Regions from separate parts of the Pseudarthrobacter sp. 01T43 genome, predicted to be linked through region 2. Evidence: riboswitches for the same ligand, from Rfam matches in the RefSeq annotation. Region 2 holds a riboswitch; each other region holds the start of a gene.
The links. Region 2 has a riboswitch for cyclic di-AMP ahead of AC1DIM_RS16070 (M23 family metallopeptidase). Riboswitches for the same ligand answer to the same signal wherever they lie in the genome.
Positions count from the first base shown of each region.

Region 1 (5,184 bases), on a different contig from region 2:
GGGTGTCATTGATCACCGGCGGAACGCTGTTCATCATTGCCATGGGTCTGAGCCGAGTCTTCCTGGGCCACCACTGGCTCACCGACGTCATTGCCGCCTGGCTGCTCGGCCTGGCCTGGGTGGGAATTGTGATCCTGGCGCACCGCCTGTTCCATTTCTTCCGGCGGCGTGAACACCGTGGGCCTGCACCCACGTTTGACCGGCCCGTGGTGCGTGATGTGGTGGAGGAGGGCGGCATTACCGGGCACGGCAAGGGCAACGCCGGATGATAGTTTTGACCCATGCGCACTCTTGTTGTGGACCACCCGCTGGTCGCCCATAAGCTCACCGTCCTGCGGGACAAAAACACATCGTCTCCGGTCTTCCGGATGCTGACGGAAGAGCTGGTGACCCTGCTCGCCTACGAGGCCACCCGCGATGTCCGCACCCAGCCTGTGACCATCGAGACGCCGGTGAGCACCACCATAGGCACCGCCTTCACCAAGCCCACTCCCTTGGTGGTCCCCATCCTCCGCGCCGGCCTTGGCATGCTCGAGGGCATGACCAAACTGGTCCCGACGGCCGAGGTGGGTTTTTTGGGCATGGCCCGGGATGAGGAAACCCTGGACATCATCACCTACGCCGAACGCCTGCCGGAGGACCTCACCGACAGGCAGATCTTTGTGCTGGACCCCATGTTGGCCACCGGCGGCACCCTGCGCGAAGCCATCAAATTCCTCTTCAAGCGCGGCGCCTCGGACGTCACCTGTATCTGCCTGTTGGCCGCGCCGGAAGGCCTGGCGAAGTTGGAAGAAGAACTTGCTGACTCCAACGTCACCATCGTTCTGGCCTCCATCGACGAAAAGCTCAATGAGAAGTCCTACATTGTGCCGGGGCTCGGCGACGCAGGAGACCGCCTCTACGGCATCGCCGGCTAGTTTCCGGCACAACGGCAAAAAGGCCTTCCGGATTCAGGAGCCCGCCGCTAGCCTGTGCGGATGGACTGGAAACTCGAGCTTGTCTTTGTCCCTGTATCCGACGTGGACCGCGCGAAGGATTTTTACGTCAACAAGGTGGGGTTCAACGCTGATTACGACGAGCGGCCCAGCGACGGCATCCGCTTTGTCCAGCTGACGCCGCCCGGCTCGGCCTGCTCGATCTGCATAGGGGAAGGGCTCAATGACGCCCCGCCAGGCACAGCCCCGAGCTTGCAGATGGTGGTCCCCGACATCCAGGCCGCCCATGAGCACCTCAAGAACAACGGGGTGGACGTGAGTGACGTGGACGTGCAGGATTGGGGCCATTTTGTGTACTTTGCAGATCCCGACGGCAACAAGTGGGCCGTGCAGTACATTCCGGGCCGCCAACCCTAAGCTCCCCGCGAGCCTAAGCCACGGGCCGCGAACCTAAGCCCAGGGCTGCGAAGCCTCGGGGTTGATTCGCCTGGGCGACGCAGCAGCGCGGTGGACGCATTGGCGGGGGCTCATTTCTTTCCGGCCTTGAGGTCGGCTACGACCTTCATGATCCGACGAGCCCGAGTTTCCGCTGTCTTGGCGTCGCCGATCGGCTCCACGTACCGGCGCTGTGTGCTGTAGTTCAGCGTGCCGTAGAACGCCTGGGCGGCCGGGTCGGCGGCCAGGGCGGCTGCGAGGTCGTCCGGGACTTCGATGATGCGCGGCTGGGTATCCAGTTCAACGTCCACTTCGACCGTGTCACCGGACGCTACGCCGGTGACGTCCCGGTTCGCCGTGCTCACTCCAATTAGATACTGCCCGCCCATGACCGCAATGCTGCTCCGGTAGCTCTTGCCGTTGATGGTCACCACCACGGGCGGACGCTTGCCTGCCCCGAGTGCCGCGACCACCCCCTCGGGAACATCAATGCCTGCCTTGTTGCCGCTGCCGATGATGGTGGTGGTGAATTTCATGGGCCAAGTATGACCCGGCGGCCCGAAGCATGGGAAGGAAGCAGGGGCTGCCGGGACGGCTGGCTGGCGGCGGGGAGACAAAAACAGCAGGCCCTGAACCGGGGGTTCAGGGCCTGCTGCATCCTGGCGGGACTTCGAAGAGTAGGGCTCAGGACAGAATGGGGTTTAGTACCAGTTGTGCGACAGGTGGAAGTTCAGCGCGCCGCACGGCGACTGGTAGCGCTCCTGGATGTAGTTCAGGCCCCATTTGATCTGCGTGCGGTAATTGGTGAGGTAGTCCGCCCCGGCGCTCGCCATCTTCTCGGCTGGCAGCGACTGGACGATGCCGTACGCGCCACTGCTGGCGTTGGTGGCTGTGGTGGTCCAGTCGGATTCCTTGGTCCACAGTGTGTGCAGGCACTGCATCTGGTCAGCGGACCAACCGTAGCTGGCCAGCTGGCCGGCGGCGTAGGCCTGGGCTCCGGCGGGGTCATTGACGGCCACAACAGGAACGGGCTCCGGTGCGGGGGCAGCTGCAGGAACGGGAGCTGGTGCAGGAGCGGGCGCTGGTGCCGGAGCGGGAGCAGGTGCGGGCTCGGCGGCCTGCGGCGCAACGCTGATCTCAGGAGCGGCGGGTTCCGGCGCAGGCTTGGCCTGCATTTCGGCCTTTTCCATTGTCAGCTGCGACTCGACGTCGGCCGTGGATAGCTTCTGGGTATCGCTGACCGCTGTCAGCGCGCCGGATTCGGACGCCTGGCCCGCTGCACCCAACCCGATCAGGAGGGCGCACGCCGTGCCGAGCACGGCTGCACGCTGTCCCAGCGAGGGAATTCGGTTGCGAAGTTTGGTTGACCCGTCCTGCGGGCGCGTTTGTACCTTGGATTCAGACATGGTTGATCGCCTCTCACACCTGCGGAGTTAGCTGTCGGGTTCGGATGAGGGCATCCGGCCACACGGAAGATCACGTGCTGGCTTCACCCCAAGGGCGACAATAAAAGCCCGGGACTCTGGGTCCCCCGCCTCTGCCTCGATCGAACGGAATCCGGGAAGCGGCAGAGCTTGGCGTCATCCGGATGTGCGGCCCGAACGGGATCCGCACTCTATCGACGGTACAGGAGCATGGCGATTAAGTCACATTTCGGTAACGAGGATCACGACGGCGGCGTGTTGCCTTGCGTCGATCGGCAAGCGCGCTTTGTGACCGCCACAATGGGGGGCGGCCCCTTCGCGGCCGCCAACCCGTTTTCAGTCCGTCGGGCTTACTCAGCCCATTCCGGTCTATCCGGCCAAGGCGTAGACCGTGGTGCCGCCGATGGTCTGCGCCGGGAAGTTCGCCGCCACCCATTGGGCTATCTGGGACGGCGCGTCCGATCCGCTGGTGGACCGCATATTCCCGCTGGCAATGAAGTAATGCACCCTGCCTTGCCTCACCAGATCCTGGAACTGGGCAACGGTGGGGGAGGGGTCTGTTCCGTTGAAGCCGCCCACGGCCATAATCGGTAGTTCCGTGGCCAGTTGGTAGCCGGCCGCGTTGTTCGAACCCACGACGGCAGCTGCCCAGGTGTAGCCGGACGCACCATCTTTCAGCGCTGCAACAAGCTCGGACGACGGCGTGGTTGCCCCGAGGAGGCCACCCATTCCGCCGGCTTGCCGATTACCGCCGCCGGCGTTCCCCCCGGGGCCGCCCTGACCGGATCCGCCCTGCCCGGTGCCGTTGGGGCCAACGCCGTTGGTGCCGAAGCCGTTGCGCGCCCCGCCGGCAGCGCCACCGAATCCGCCCGCCGCAGTCGCGCCAGGACGGAAACCGCCTGCGCTTGTCAGCGGCCCGGCACTGACGATCGCGCCGCTGTGGGCCGCGGCCGCAGTTGAAAGCGAGAAGGCCAGCGGACCCGCGAGGGATGCCGCGACGGCGAGGACCGCCGTCGTCCGCTGAACGAAACGGATCTGCAGGAGCCTACCAAACAGCACACCCGCGGCGCCGGCGAGCCCGCCGATCAGAACCAGCCAGCGGAGCCACGGACCGTATGCAGCGGTAGTGCCCAACAGGTCGAAGGCCATCAATGCCGCAGCCGCGACTGCAGCGGAAAGTAGCAGGGCCGCGACGGACTGCCGCCGGTGCTGCCAGAGAAGGACACCGCCCAGCCCGGTCAGCCCCGCGATTCCGGGCGCCAGCGCCACCGCGTAATACGGGTGGATGATGCCGGCCATGAAACTGAACACCAACGCGGTGACCAGCACCCACGAGCCCCACACCATGACCGAGGCGCGCACAGGGTCCGTGCGCGGTGCGCGGCGGCCAACCCACAGCAGGCCGGCGGCGAGGAGCAGGACGGAAGGCAGCAACCACGCGATCTGGCCGCCGAATTCGCTGTTGAACATCCGCAACAGGCCGGGGATCCCCCAGCCGTTTCCGCCGCCCACGCTGCCGGTTTCGTCGCCGGTCAGGCGGCCCAAACCGTTGTAACCGAGCGTGAGCTCAAGGATCGAATTGTGCTGCGAACCGCCAATGTAGGGTCGCAGATTCGCCGGCGTCAGCTCCACAGCGAGGAGCCACCAGCCGGCGGAGGCCAGCATGGCTGCTCCCGCCCCCGCCAGCCGGAGCAGGCGTCGGCCGATTCCTCCCGGCGCCGCCACGGCGTAGGCAAGGGCAAAACCGGGAACCACCAGCAGCACCTGGAGCTGCTTGGTGAGGAAGCCGAAGCCCAGGAACACCCCGGCCAGCACCAGCCAGTGCACCTTGCCGTCCTGGATGGACCGGAGCGTCGCGTAACCGGCGGCAGTCATGAGAAGTACCAGCAAGGCATCGGGATTGTTGAACCGGAACATCAGCGTGGCCACCGGTGTGGTGGCCAGCACCACGGCGGCGAGCAGGCCTGCGCGGTGCGCCAGCCGGGTATCACCAGTGGCCGGTGCCGCGGCCCGCCGTACCGCGAGATACAGCAGCCAGGCGGTGGCCACCCCCATTAATGCTTCGGGCACCAGGATGCTCCACGAGCTCAAGCCGAACAGACGGACTGCCAGGCCCATGATCCATAGCGAGGCCGGGGGCTTGTCAACGGTGATGGAGTTGGCGGCGTCTGAGGAACCGAAGAACCAGGCGGTCCAGTCCTGTGAGCCGGCCTGGGCTGCCGCGGAGTAGAACGCATTGGCCCAGCCTGATGCTCCCAGGTTCCAGAGGTACAGCACCGCCGTGGCCAGCAGAACCGCCGCCAACTCCACGTGCTCCCGGAGGTGTCGTGGACGGCCGCCCTGCGAACGGCCAGCTGGGGGACGGCCCGGCTCGGGGCCGCTGGCTGCCC
Region 1 covers NZ_JBFTPV010000001.1:80,919-86,102, reverse strand. Annotated here, with positions in the region: gene AC1DIM_RS00370 (phosphatase PAP2 family protein) at 1-269, shown strand, start outside; gene upp (uracil phosphoribosyltransferase) at 282-917, shown strand; gene AC1DIM_RS00360 (VOC family protein) at 978-1,352, shown strand; gene AC1DIM_RS00355 (YdeI/OmpD-associated family protein) at 1,463-1,906, opposite strand; gene AC1DIM_RS00350 (aggregation-promoting factor C-terminal-like domain-containing protein) at 2,072-2,776, opposite strand; cyclic di-AMP (ydaO/yuaA leader) riboswitch at 2,782-2,943, opposite strand; gene AC1DIM_RS00345 (ArnT family glycosyltransferase) at 3,164-5,184, opposite strand, start outside.
Region 1: linked by a shared signal. The riboswitch ahead of AC1DIM_RS00350 (aggregation-promoting factor C-terminal-like domain-containing protein) and the one ahead of AC1DIM_RS16070 (M23 family metallopeptidase) in region 2 are both predicted to bind cyclic di-AMP.

Region 2 (5,184 bases):
GGGCGGGTGCCGGGCTCGGACTTGATGATGGAGGAGGCCTCCAGGAAGGGCGCCTTGTTGGTGGCCGAGGCGAACTTGGAGCCAAACTCGCCGAACGACAGGTGCTGGGCCTTCTTTTCCACCAGGCCGAAGGCTGCGATGTCCCAGAATGCCGTGGAGCCGCCGACGCCCAGGATAACCTCGTAGCCCTCCGGGGCGCGGAAGAACTGGCTGAGGCCCTCGCGAACGGAACCCACCAGGTTCTTGACGGGCGCCTGGCGGTGGGAAGTACCGAGGATTGTCCGGGACGCTGCTGAGAGGGCCTCAAGCTGCTCCGGCCTGACCTTGGAAGGTCCCGCGCCGAAGCGTCCGTCCTTGGGCAGGAGATCGGCAGGAATAGTGATGCTGGTTTCGCTCACAAGGGCTCCAAATTCGGCATGGACGTGGTTGACGTCCGGGACGGTGGGGTGGCCGGCAGTCAGCGGCGACTGCAACGAGGGCCGCTTTTATTCTGCCTGAAACCTTGGATCGGGCGGCAACCGGCGCCGTCATAGTCTGGTCAGTGAGACGATTCGCAGCCTAGGGCGATTATCCGGACAAATTCAAAATAGGTTAAGCTTTTTACTGGACCTCTCTGCGGCTTGAACGCGATACGGTGGGTCAACGCAAGGTACTGTGCTCGAGGAGCTGAGCTGGATGACGGATCTGATCGATACCACGGAGATGTATCTTCGAACCATTTTGGAGCTTGAGGAAGAGAACATCGTTGCTCTTCGCGCACGCATCGCCGAGCGGCTGCGCCACTCCGGACCCACCGTTTCCCAAACCGTCGGGCGGATGGAACGCGACGGTTTGGTTGTGGTGTCCGGGGACCGTCATTTGGAACTCACCGAGACCGGCCGCAAGCGCGCCACCGAGGTGATGCGCAAGCACCGGCTCGCGGAGCGCCTCCTGGCTGACGTTATTGGCTTGGACTGGGCCTACGTTCATGATGAAGCGTGCCGCTGGGAGCACGTGATGAGCGAGCGGGTGGAACGGCGCATCTACCAACTCCTTGACCACCCCACCAAGTCGCCCTACGGCAATCCCATCCCCGGGCTGGCCGCGCTGGGCGGAGCTGCCGCCCTCCCTGAAACTGGTGTGATTAATCTCGTTGAGGCCATGCGCGGATACGGGCCGACGTCGAGTGTCACGATCAGCAGGCTGGCTGAGCCCATCCAGGTGGAACCTGAGTTGTTGGTACAGCTGGATGAAGGCGGAATCAGGCCCGGCGCGGCGGTCTCGCTGGAGCGCGTAGGGGAGTACATTTCCGTACGGGTTCCGGGGATCGAGGGCGCGCTCGAACTGCCACCGGAAGTCGCGGCCCACGTTTTCGTTTCGGTTAGCTGAAACCCGCCGCAGTCACATGAAGCGGTCCTGTGGCGCGGCCGATCCTCTTTGGGCTAGCGCAACTTCTGCCATTCCGCAAATATAACGGAATTGTTACTGTCCGTTTTGATCGCCTATAGTTTGAAACCAAGCGTCGATACAAAAGCGTTACCTGATCCGGAGCCGAGCTCTGCCAGCGAATCAGGTGCACGAGTCACCAACTGGCAGAGGCGGGGGAACCACAACCGGCAGTCGCAAGGCTGCCTTGGGGTGAAGTCCGTCAGCAGCAAGCCTCTTCCAGCGAGGGATCCTCACGGGATATTTCTGCGCGAAGTGCTTGCAGCGGCGGGCCGGGTCTTTGAACTCTCTGATCCGAATCCGACAGCTAACTTCGCAGGCTATCCAGAGAGGAACATTCTTGACCACGCAATACTCAAGGGGCCGCCGCCGCGCGGCGGGCCCTGCTTCGGCGCCTCGCACGGTCGGGGATTCCACCGCGGAGAGGCCCCGCGATCCGCAGCGCGAAGCGCGCCGCCGCCGGGGTGCATTCCGGCAGGTGACCGATTTCGCCGCCGCCAGCGGCGTAGGGCAGAAAGCCGGCATCGCCCTTGCCGCAACGGGCCTGCTCCTGACCGTGACCGTTCCGGTAACGGGCCCGGTCATGGCGGACCAGCAGCCCGGCCAGTCCGTTTCGGCAGTGTCGGCCGCTCCGCAGCCTGAGATTTCCGCCGAAGCTGGCGCGCAGATTGACTTCAGCCGCTCTTCCGTTGTTACCCAAGGCGACCCGGACGGCAAGCTCAAGCAGCTGTTGAGCGCCCAGTCAGTCGGGTCCATCACGCGTGCGGCCTCCGCCGGAACCCTTGGCCCGCCGTTGGCCCAGATGATCACCGCGTCGCCTTTCGGGTTCCGCGTCAGCCCTATCACCGGTGGTACCGGTGACTTCCACCGCGGCCAGGACTACGTGGCGCAGTGCGGGACCCAGGTGATGGCTGCTGCCAGCGGAACTGTGACATTTGTTGGCTGGCACCAGTATGGCGGCGGTAACCGCGTCGTGGTGGACCATGGCAACGGACTGGAAACCACGTACAACCACTTGTCCTCGTTCGCCGTCAAGGTCGGCCAGACCGTGACCCGCGGCCAGGTTGTGGCCCTCAGCGGCACCACGGGCGCCTCCACCGGTTGCCACCTCCACTTCGAGGTTCAGGTCAACGGCGACGTCGTTGATCCCACCGGATGGCTCTGAGCTCAAATGATGGTCAGCTCTCAAATCTCGGTGACATGCCGTGACCTGAATGTGACATTGGCTCTGATCTCCTGTAACGTCTAAAGCGCGTCAACTTTTCCGAAGTTGACGTTCTTGAGTGGATTGCCTAGCTCTGCCACCGCTCAAGGTCCGTTCGCATGACATCGTCTGGCAGGGGCGGGGGAACCAATTTTGGTCTTCGATTCTGAAGGCCTTGGGGTTAAGTCGCAAAGCTTCCCAGGAAGCGGCGCGGCCGGGTGAACTCCCATCCGAATCCGACAGCTCACCTCGCAGGCATTGGGAGAGGCTACCTTCGTGTCTTCACGCCATAATTCTGCGCGCCACCGTGCGCAAACGGTTCGCACCAATCCTTTGGGCTCCGTGTCCAAGGCAGTCAGTGCAAATGCCGGGACCGTAGGTCGCCAGGCTGCAGTCATTGCAGCCGCGTCAGGTCTCATCCTGACCATGGGGCTTCCGGCCAACGCCGCTGACACCACCGCTGGTGTGTCCGCGTCCACCGAGTCCGGATCCGCACAGGCTGCGCTTGCCGTGACCGCCGCACCCACCGCCACCGTCTCCTTCGAGCGCCCGGTGGTCAAGACCACGGCCGCGCCCGTGATCGAACGGGTGCGTGCGCAGTCCACCGCTACGGAAACAGCAGCCCGGGCTGCTGGTGCACCGGCTGCCGACGCGACCAAGGACGCATCGGCCAAGCTTGCGGATACCGTTTCCTCCGCAGCTGCGTCGGGCCTGGCAGCCATTGCCTACACCGGCATCGGCCACCCCTACCTGTGGGGTGGCACCACTCCCAACGGCTGGGACTGCTCGGGCTTCACGCAGTGGGTCTACGCCCAGGCCGGCATCAGCATTCCCCGCACGAACGCCTGGACCGTTATGCGGCCCACCTCCACGCCCGCTCCCGGTGACCTGGTTATGCAAAACGGCGGCGCCCACGTGGGCATCTACGTCGGCAACGGCATGATGATCAGCGCACTGAACCCCTCGCAGGGCACCATGCTGCACGCTGCTGCTGCAACGGGCACCTCCTCCTTCTTCACCCTGGCGAAGTAACTTCCCTGCGCCTTTGTCCCTGCAGTCTTGCGCTGCAGGGACTCTTCCTCGCGGAAACCCATACTGAATCCCCGTTCGGGGCGTGCCGGCGTACCCCCAAGATGCCGGCGCGTCCAAAGCCCTTATGCCTGCTACCGCGGTGCTGAGGAACACGAAAGAGAGAAACATTAATGACTACTCGTGCAGCTGTTGCACGGCACCGCGCCGAGGTCACCAAGACCAACTCGCTGGCTGTCATTGCCAAGGCAGTCGGCGACAACGCCGGCGGCATGGGCCGTCAGGCCGCGGTTATCGCCGCTGCTTCCGGCCTGGTCCTGACCAGTGGTATCGCGGCTAACGCCGCCGACACCGGTGTTCAGCACGAAGCGGCCCCCACCGTTGAGGTTGGCGTCGCGGCACCGGCCGTCATTTCGGCTGAATCCACCATTGCCATCTCCTACGAGAAGCCGGCAGTCACCACCACGCCGGCTCCCGTTGAAGAGCCCGCGGCCGTTGTTGAGGCGCCGGCCGCCGCCGCTCCCGCGGCCACGCCCGCGGCAGCCATCAAGGTGGCCTCTTCCGCTCCCGCAGCACCGGCCGCACCGGTCGCTGCCAGCGGTAAGGGCCAGGCCATCCTGTCCGCTGCGTACGCCCAGTTGGGTGTCAACCAGGACTGCACCATGCTGGTGACCAACTCGCTGGCCGCTGTAGGAATCCACTTCCACGACTGGCCCGCCGGCTACCTCTCCCTGGGCCGCACCGTGAGTGCAGCAGAAGCACAGCCCGGCGATCTGATCTACTACGCAAACGGCGGCTCAGGCATGGCCCACATTGCTGTCTACGCAGGCAACGGACAGGCCGTGCACGGCGGCTACAACGGCAACCAGACCGTTGTGTTCAGTGCCAACGTTGGCTCAGGACCGGTTTTCATCCGCGTGTCCTAGCAACTGTTTGAGCTTTCAAAGGACCTCCGCCTGATGGCGGGGGTCCTTTGCTGTCTCTTGCCCTGCCGGAACCGGGCGGGCAGGTGGCGGCCTCGACACGTCGGAACGGTCGGACCGGGCGATTAGTTTTTCCGGGTATTTTTTGTTTACTCTTGTGGTGTCGATCCATAGCCCGGATATGCCGGGGGCAGCCGGCCCTCGTGCCCCTGACGGGTGCGGCCACAAAGAGGTAAGTGCATGCGCACTCTCGTTCTGAATGCTGGATATGAACCGCTGGCGGTAGTCACCTTCCGCCGGGCGCTGGTGCTTGTGCTCACGGGCAAGGCCAGCGTGATTGCCGAGGGCGATGACCCCGTGGTGGGGCCGCAGGAGATCCTGGGCCGCCCGTCCGTGATCCTCCTGAACCGCTACATCCGCCCGAGATACAACCAGAGCACCGCAGTCAGCCGCCGCGGTGTCCTGCGGCGGGACGGTCACCGGTGTGCTTACTGTGGCAAGGGTGCCCACACCATCGACCATGTGCAGCCCAAATCGCGTGGCGGCGCAGACTCGTGGGAAAACCTTGTAGCTGCGTGCCTTCGATGCAACAACAGCAAGGGC
Region 2 covers NZ_JBFTPV010000021.1:3,805-8,988, reverse strand. Annotated here, with positions in the region: gene serC (phosphoserine transaminase) at 1-398, opposite strand, end outside; gene AC1DIM_RS16075 (iron-dependent transcriptional repressor DtxR) at 676-1,368, shown strand; cyclic di-AMP (ydaO/yuaA leader) riboswitch at 1,544-1,762, shown strand; gene AC1DIM_RS16070 (M23 family metallopeptidase) at 1,766-2,590, shown strand; cyclic di-AMP (ydaO/yuaA leader) riboswitch at 2,740-2,901, shown strand; gene AC1DIM_RS16065 (C40 family peptidase) at 2,972-3,661, shown strand; gene AC1DIM_RS16060 (NlpC/P60 family protein) at 3,832-4,584, shown strand; gene AC1DIM_RS16055 (HNH endonuclease) at 4,822-5,184, shown strand, end outside.

Region 3 (5,184 bases), on a different contig from region 2:
GAAGCTGTTGGCGGCCGCTGACAACCCGGGAAGCTTCATCCATCCGGATGCCAGTATCCATTACCCCATGGCCACATTCCTGAACATGGTTGCGCCGGCGGCAGCTCTCGGTGCTGCCGAGCATGCCCTGGACGAGTTCCGCAAGCTGATGATGGTACGCAAGGTCAAGCAGACCGTGGAGAAACGCCAGGCGGACTCGCCCCTCGCCCAGGCCCGGTTCACCCAGGCGTACGGCCAGGTTGCCACCGCACGCCTGCACTGGGAAGAAGCTGTCCGGGTGGTTTCCTCGTCCTTCGGACGCCGGCCAGTTGCCTTCACTGATGAAGAGCGCGCGCGGTACCGGCTCTCGCTCGGCCTCAGCGGCCAAGCCTCGGCCGAGGCGGTCCGGCTCATCCTGACCGGCTCAGGCGGCAGCGTGCACCGCCTGACGCACCCGCTCCAGCGGATCCAGCGTGACGTCAACGTGCTGCTGAACCACGCATCGCTGACCATGGACCCGATCCTGGAACAGGCCGGCCGCGGACTCCTGGATCTCGGGTTTACGATTCCCGCAGAACAGTTCTAGTCGGCGCGGTTCCGATTCACTGGAAGTCAGCCAGCCACAGGTCCGGGCCGAACACTTCGTACTGGACATCCTTGGCTGGAACGCCCTTGGCGATCAACGCACTCCGCACCGATTTCAGGAACGGCAGAGGTCCGCACAGGTAGTATTCGGCGTCCAGCGGCAGCTCCACGGCATTGACGTCCATGAACCCCTTGAAGCTTGATCCGGACGGGTCCTGATCCTCTGCCGGATTCACGAACCAACTGTGCAGGGATCCCTCAGGCAGCCGGCCGATGTCCTCGGTGACCTGCTGGCGGAGCGGAAACGAGTCCGGACTTTCGTCAGCGTGCAGGAGCATCACCCGGCGCTGCGAGCCGGCCTTCACCAGGTGGGAGAGCATCCCGGCCATGGGGGTGATGCCGATGCCGGCGCTGGCCAGCACCACAGGCCGGTCGGTGTACTCCAGCACCACATCGCCGAAGGGTGCTGAAAGCACCACTTCATCGCCGACATTGACGTCCTGGTGCAGGAGGTTGGACATCTCGCCGTCAGGAGTGGCGAGTCCATGGACCCTCTTAACAGCGAACTGCCGGTGCTGTCCGTCATCGGCGCGGGTCAGGCTGTACTGGCGCGGCTGATGTACGCCATCCTTCATGGGCATCTTGATGGTCACGTACTGCCCGGGGAGGGACGGCTTCACGTCCCGTTCGTCGGTCCGTTCCACAACAAATGTGACGACGTCGGCCGTCTCCTGGATGCGCTGGGCCACCCGCCAGGTGCGCCAGATGGTATCCGGGGAAAGGTGCACGGCGCCGTAGAGCCCGCGCTCCTTGTTGATCAGCAGGTTCCCCATCAGCCAGTACACCTCGTCCCAGGCCGCCGCGACCTCCGGGGTGACAGCGTCCCCGAGCACGTCCACGATGGCCCAGAACAGATGGTCGTGGACGATCTGGTACTGGTCCGGGCTCAGGCCAAGCGAGACGTGCTTGTGGGCAACGCGGGACAACAGGTGGTCCGGCAGTTGGTCCGGCTTATCCACGAGGTAGGTGGCGAAGGCGGCGATGGATCCGGCCAGCGCCTGTTGCTGGCGGCCGTCAGCCTGGTTTCCGCGGTTGAAGAGGCCGTCGAGCAGGTCCGGCCTGGCCTCGAACATGTGTTTGTAGAACCGTTTGGCGATTTCCTCGATATTTGCACCCACCACAGGCAGCGTTGCCTTGATGACGGGGAGGGCAGTGTCAGAGAGCATGGTGCGTCCTTCCTTGATGACCGGCTGAACCCAGCGTCAGTCGTCGTGGCTGTGCCAATCTAACAGGCTGAGCCGGCTTGGAGAAGGGCCGGGACGGCGGCGGCATTGCCTTGCAGGACGGCGTGTTTCGGAGCGGGATGTCGCATCACGTGGCAGGCGGCTACCGAGTTGCCGGGTCTGAAGGGATGCCCTGGAACCACCGCTGTGACGCATCAGCTCACTGCCTACCCGGGCGTGGATCACGCCGTCCACCATGGCACTGGGAAACGGAGTAACCAGACCTGGGCGACTGCTGCCTGGAATGACATGCTGTCCTGGTTCGGGCAGCACGTCCGAGTATGCAGCAGCGGCCGACGACGGCGGGCGGCTGGGTGCCGCGCGCCGCCGTCCAGCCGGCTGGGGTCACGCTACGTGGACGAAGGATGCGCCGGGGAGCCAGCTGAGGGAGTGGACCTGGGTCTTGAAACCGTCCACGCCGCCGCTGACAACCTGGCCGTTTCCGGCGAAGACGCCGACGTGTCCGGCGGTTATCACCAGGTCGCCCGGGGCGGGCGTGCCAACAACGCTTCCGTACTGGAAGAACTGGCCCGGGGCCAGGTCTCCGACACTCTTGCCGACTGAGCGCAGTGCCTTCTCCACCATGGCGGTGCAGTCCTGCTGTACCCCGATCTGGGAGTAGGCATTGGCCAGGATTCCCGCGCCAACTGAGCCGGCCGGGGCCTGGGCCGGTGCTGACGTTGAGGCCAGCTTGATGCCGGTGTTCGTGGGGGCAGCCGGGGCCGCGGCGGCCTTCGCTGCCGGAGCCGGTGCTGCGGCCGGAGCCGGGGCCGCGACGGCCTGCCCGGCGCTGGGGATCTGAATCTGGTTGCCCGGGTAGATGATCGACGTCAGCGACAGGCCATTGGCGGTCAGGACGTCGTTCAGTGCTACGCCGTTGGCCGCGGAGATCTGGCCGAGGGTGTCGCCGGAGACGACGGTGTGGATGTTGGCCGCGGCCGGTGCAGGGGCCGGAGCCACGGCTGCTGCCGGTGCACTTACCTGGCCCTGGGCAGCGGCTGTTCCGGAGTTGTCAGGTCCTTGGACGCCGGCGTGGGCCGGGGCGCTGAAGCCGAAAAACAGTCCGGATGCGGCAGCGACTACAAGGGCCGGCCGGCCGATCATCAGGGCGCGGGACGTGGTGGTGGTGGCTGCACGATGGCGTGCGGCAGTGTACTTCTTGGACATGGTTGATTGCCTCTCCCATGCCTGCGGGGTGAGCTGTCGGGTTCGGGTTGGAGAGACCCGGCCGGGATCGCCGCCATGATGGACGGGACGATTGCCGACTTAACCCCAAGGCCTCAGTAGGCCGTGGAAACGTGGTTCCCCCGTCCCTGCCAGTTGCATTGCGTCTGGGGTCCCGGGTCAGTGGCAGGGCTCGGCATACTGACGGGAATGTCCTGGCTTTGAACCAGGGCACCGAACGACCATAACCGGTACTTTTCCCCAATGTCACATTCCGATAACGGAATGTAGGGCCAAAATTCACCCCGCTAACGTGTTGGATTTTTCCTGCGTTCGCCACGACGGTGCAGGTCACCGCCCGGGATCCGTATATTCCCGGTCAGGTCATCCAACTGATCGTCGAATCTCAAAATACGCACGGCTGAAGGCGTTCCGGGCGCCGAAAATGGTAAGAGAGCACCACTTCCCGATGCCCGCCGCCGGTTCGCTGGGCATGCCAACCGGCGGCAATGGCCGCCGGAATCCCGGACTTGCCCGGTAAGCTCACGAACTATGTCCCTGTCTGCGCAAAAATTGCGGCTGCCCGGTCTCACGGCGGTACTTGCCCTGTCTGTGGCCACATCGTTCTCCTTGCTACCCGCGCACGCATCGGACCAGGCCCCTCACGGTGGGTTTCCGTCCTGGCAGGACGTGGAGAAGGCCAGGCACAGCGAGGCCGGCACGGCCGCCGAAGTCACCAGAATTGGGGATCTGCTCGGTGGCCTGCAAACTCAGGCGGAGTCCCTGGGCAATGCCGCCGTAGCCGCTGCTGCCGAATACGCTGTGGCACAGTCCGCTCTTCAGGCAGCCAGTTCCAGGGTGGATGCACTGGCAGGCCAGGTGGCCCATGCCCACGATGAATCGAGCCGGCACAAGAAAGAGATCGGGGCCCTTGCTGTGCAGTCTTACAAGACCGGTGGCACAAACCTGGGTTTTTTCGTGGCGCTCGACGCCATGCAGACCAACAGTCTCCACGGCCTTGACATCGTCCGGATCATCAGTGACAAGACGGCGCTTCTGGTCCACAAATCAGCGGAGTCGGAACGAATCTCGGCAGCGCTGGCAGAGCAGGAGCGTGCCGCAAAGACTGAGCGCGAACGGCTCGCCGGCGTCGCCGAAGCCAAGCTTGGCTCAGCCCGGACAGCCCAGCGCTCGATGTCCCAGCAGGTCGCGGAGCAACAGCAGCACAGCGATGAACTCACCGCCCAACTCGCCTCACTCAAAGGAACCACCGCAGCAGTGGAAGGAGAATTCCGGCAAGGCCAGGCTGCCCAGGCCGCCTACGAGGTGTCGCAGGCGGCCAAGCGGGCGGCAGCGGAAGAGCAGGCGCGCCGGCAGGCTGATGCCGCCGCCAGGGCTGCCGCCCAGGCCCCGGCGAACCCGGCGCCCCAGAACCCGGCGCCCGGAGTCCCCGTTCCAGCACCTCCGGCGGAAAGTCCGGCGCCGACCCCGACGCCCGTCGTTGTACCTTCCGTTCCGGGCGGCGCGGTCAACGACCCCGCGGCAGCGAGAAACTACGCTGCGGGACGGCTTTCCGGCTTCGGCTGGGGCCAGGACCAGTTCCAGTGCCTGGCCCAGCTGTGGACGAAGGAATCCAACTGGCTCACCACCGCCACAAACCCCGACTCAGGGGCGTATGGCATCGCTCAGGCGCTGCCGGCCAGCAAGTATGCAAGCTCAGGCAGCGACTGGCTCACCAGCTACCGCACCCAGGTCGAATGGGGACTCGGCTACATCCTGGACCGCTACGGGTCTCCGTGTGGCGCCTGGAACCACTCCGTGATCAGGAACTGGTACTAAGAGCCCACCGCCACTCGTTGATCCGCCTGCCGTCCATGGCTTCCACCGTGGCCGGCGTCCCGGACGCGGGAATGAAGGGACAGCGGACGGGGCGGCGCTAGGCTTTTCCCATGGCTGACTATGAACGGTTCCGGATCCTGCTGGAGGAAGAGCGGGACCGGAAACTGGCACTGCTTCCGGCGCTGCGGGCGGACATCTCGTCGGCCAATGCCGCCCGCCAGGATTCCAATGTGGACGACGAGCATGACCCGGAGGGCGCCACCATTGCTTTCGAGCTGTCGCAGGCGTCGGCGCTGCTGAACCAGAGCAGCGCCGGGCTGGCCGAGGTTGAAGC
Region 3 covers NZ_JBFTPV010000002.1:169,280-174,463, forward strand. Annotated here, with positions in the region: gene ribA (GTP cyclohydrolase II RibA) at 1-565, shown strand, start outside; gene AC1DIM_RS02405 (globin domain-containing protein) at 582-1,790, opposite strand; gene AC1DIM_RS02410 (LysM peptidoglycan-binding domain-containing protein) at 2,193-3,014, opposite strand; cyclic di-AMP (ydaO/yuaA leader) riboswitch at 3,018-3,182, opposite strand; gene AC1DIM_RS02415 (aggregation-promoting factor C-terminal-like domain-containing protein) at 3,564-4,850, shown strand; gene AC1DIM_RS02420 (TraR/DksA family transcriptional regulator) at 4,961-5,184, shown strand, end outside.
Region 3: linked by a shared signal. The riboswitch ahead of AC1DIM_RS02410 (LysM peptidoglycan-binding domain-containing protein) and the one ahead of AC1DIM_RS16070 (M23 family metallopeptidase) in region 2 are both predicted to bind cyclic di-AMP.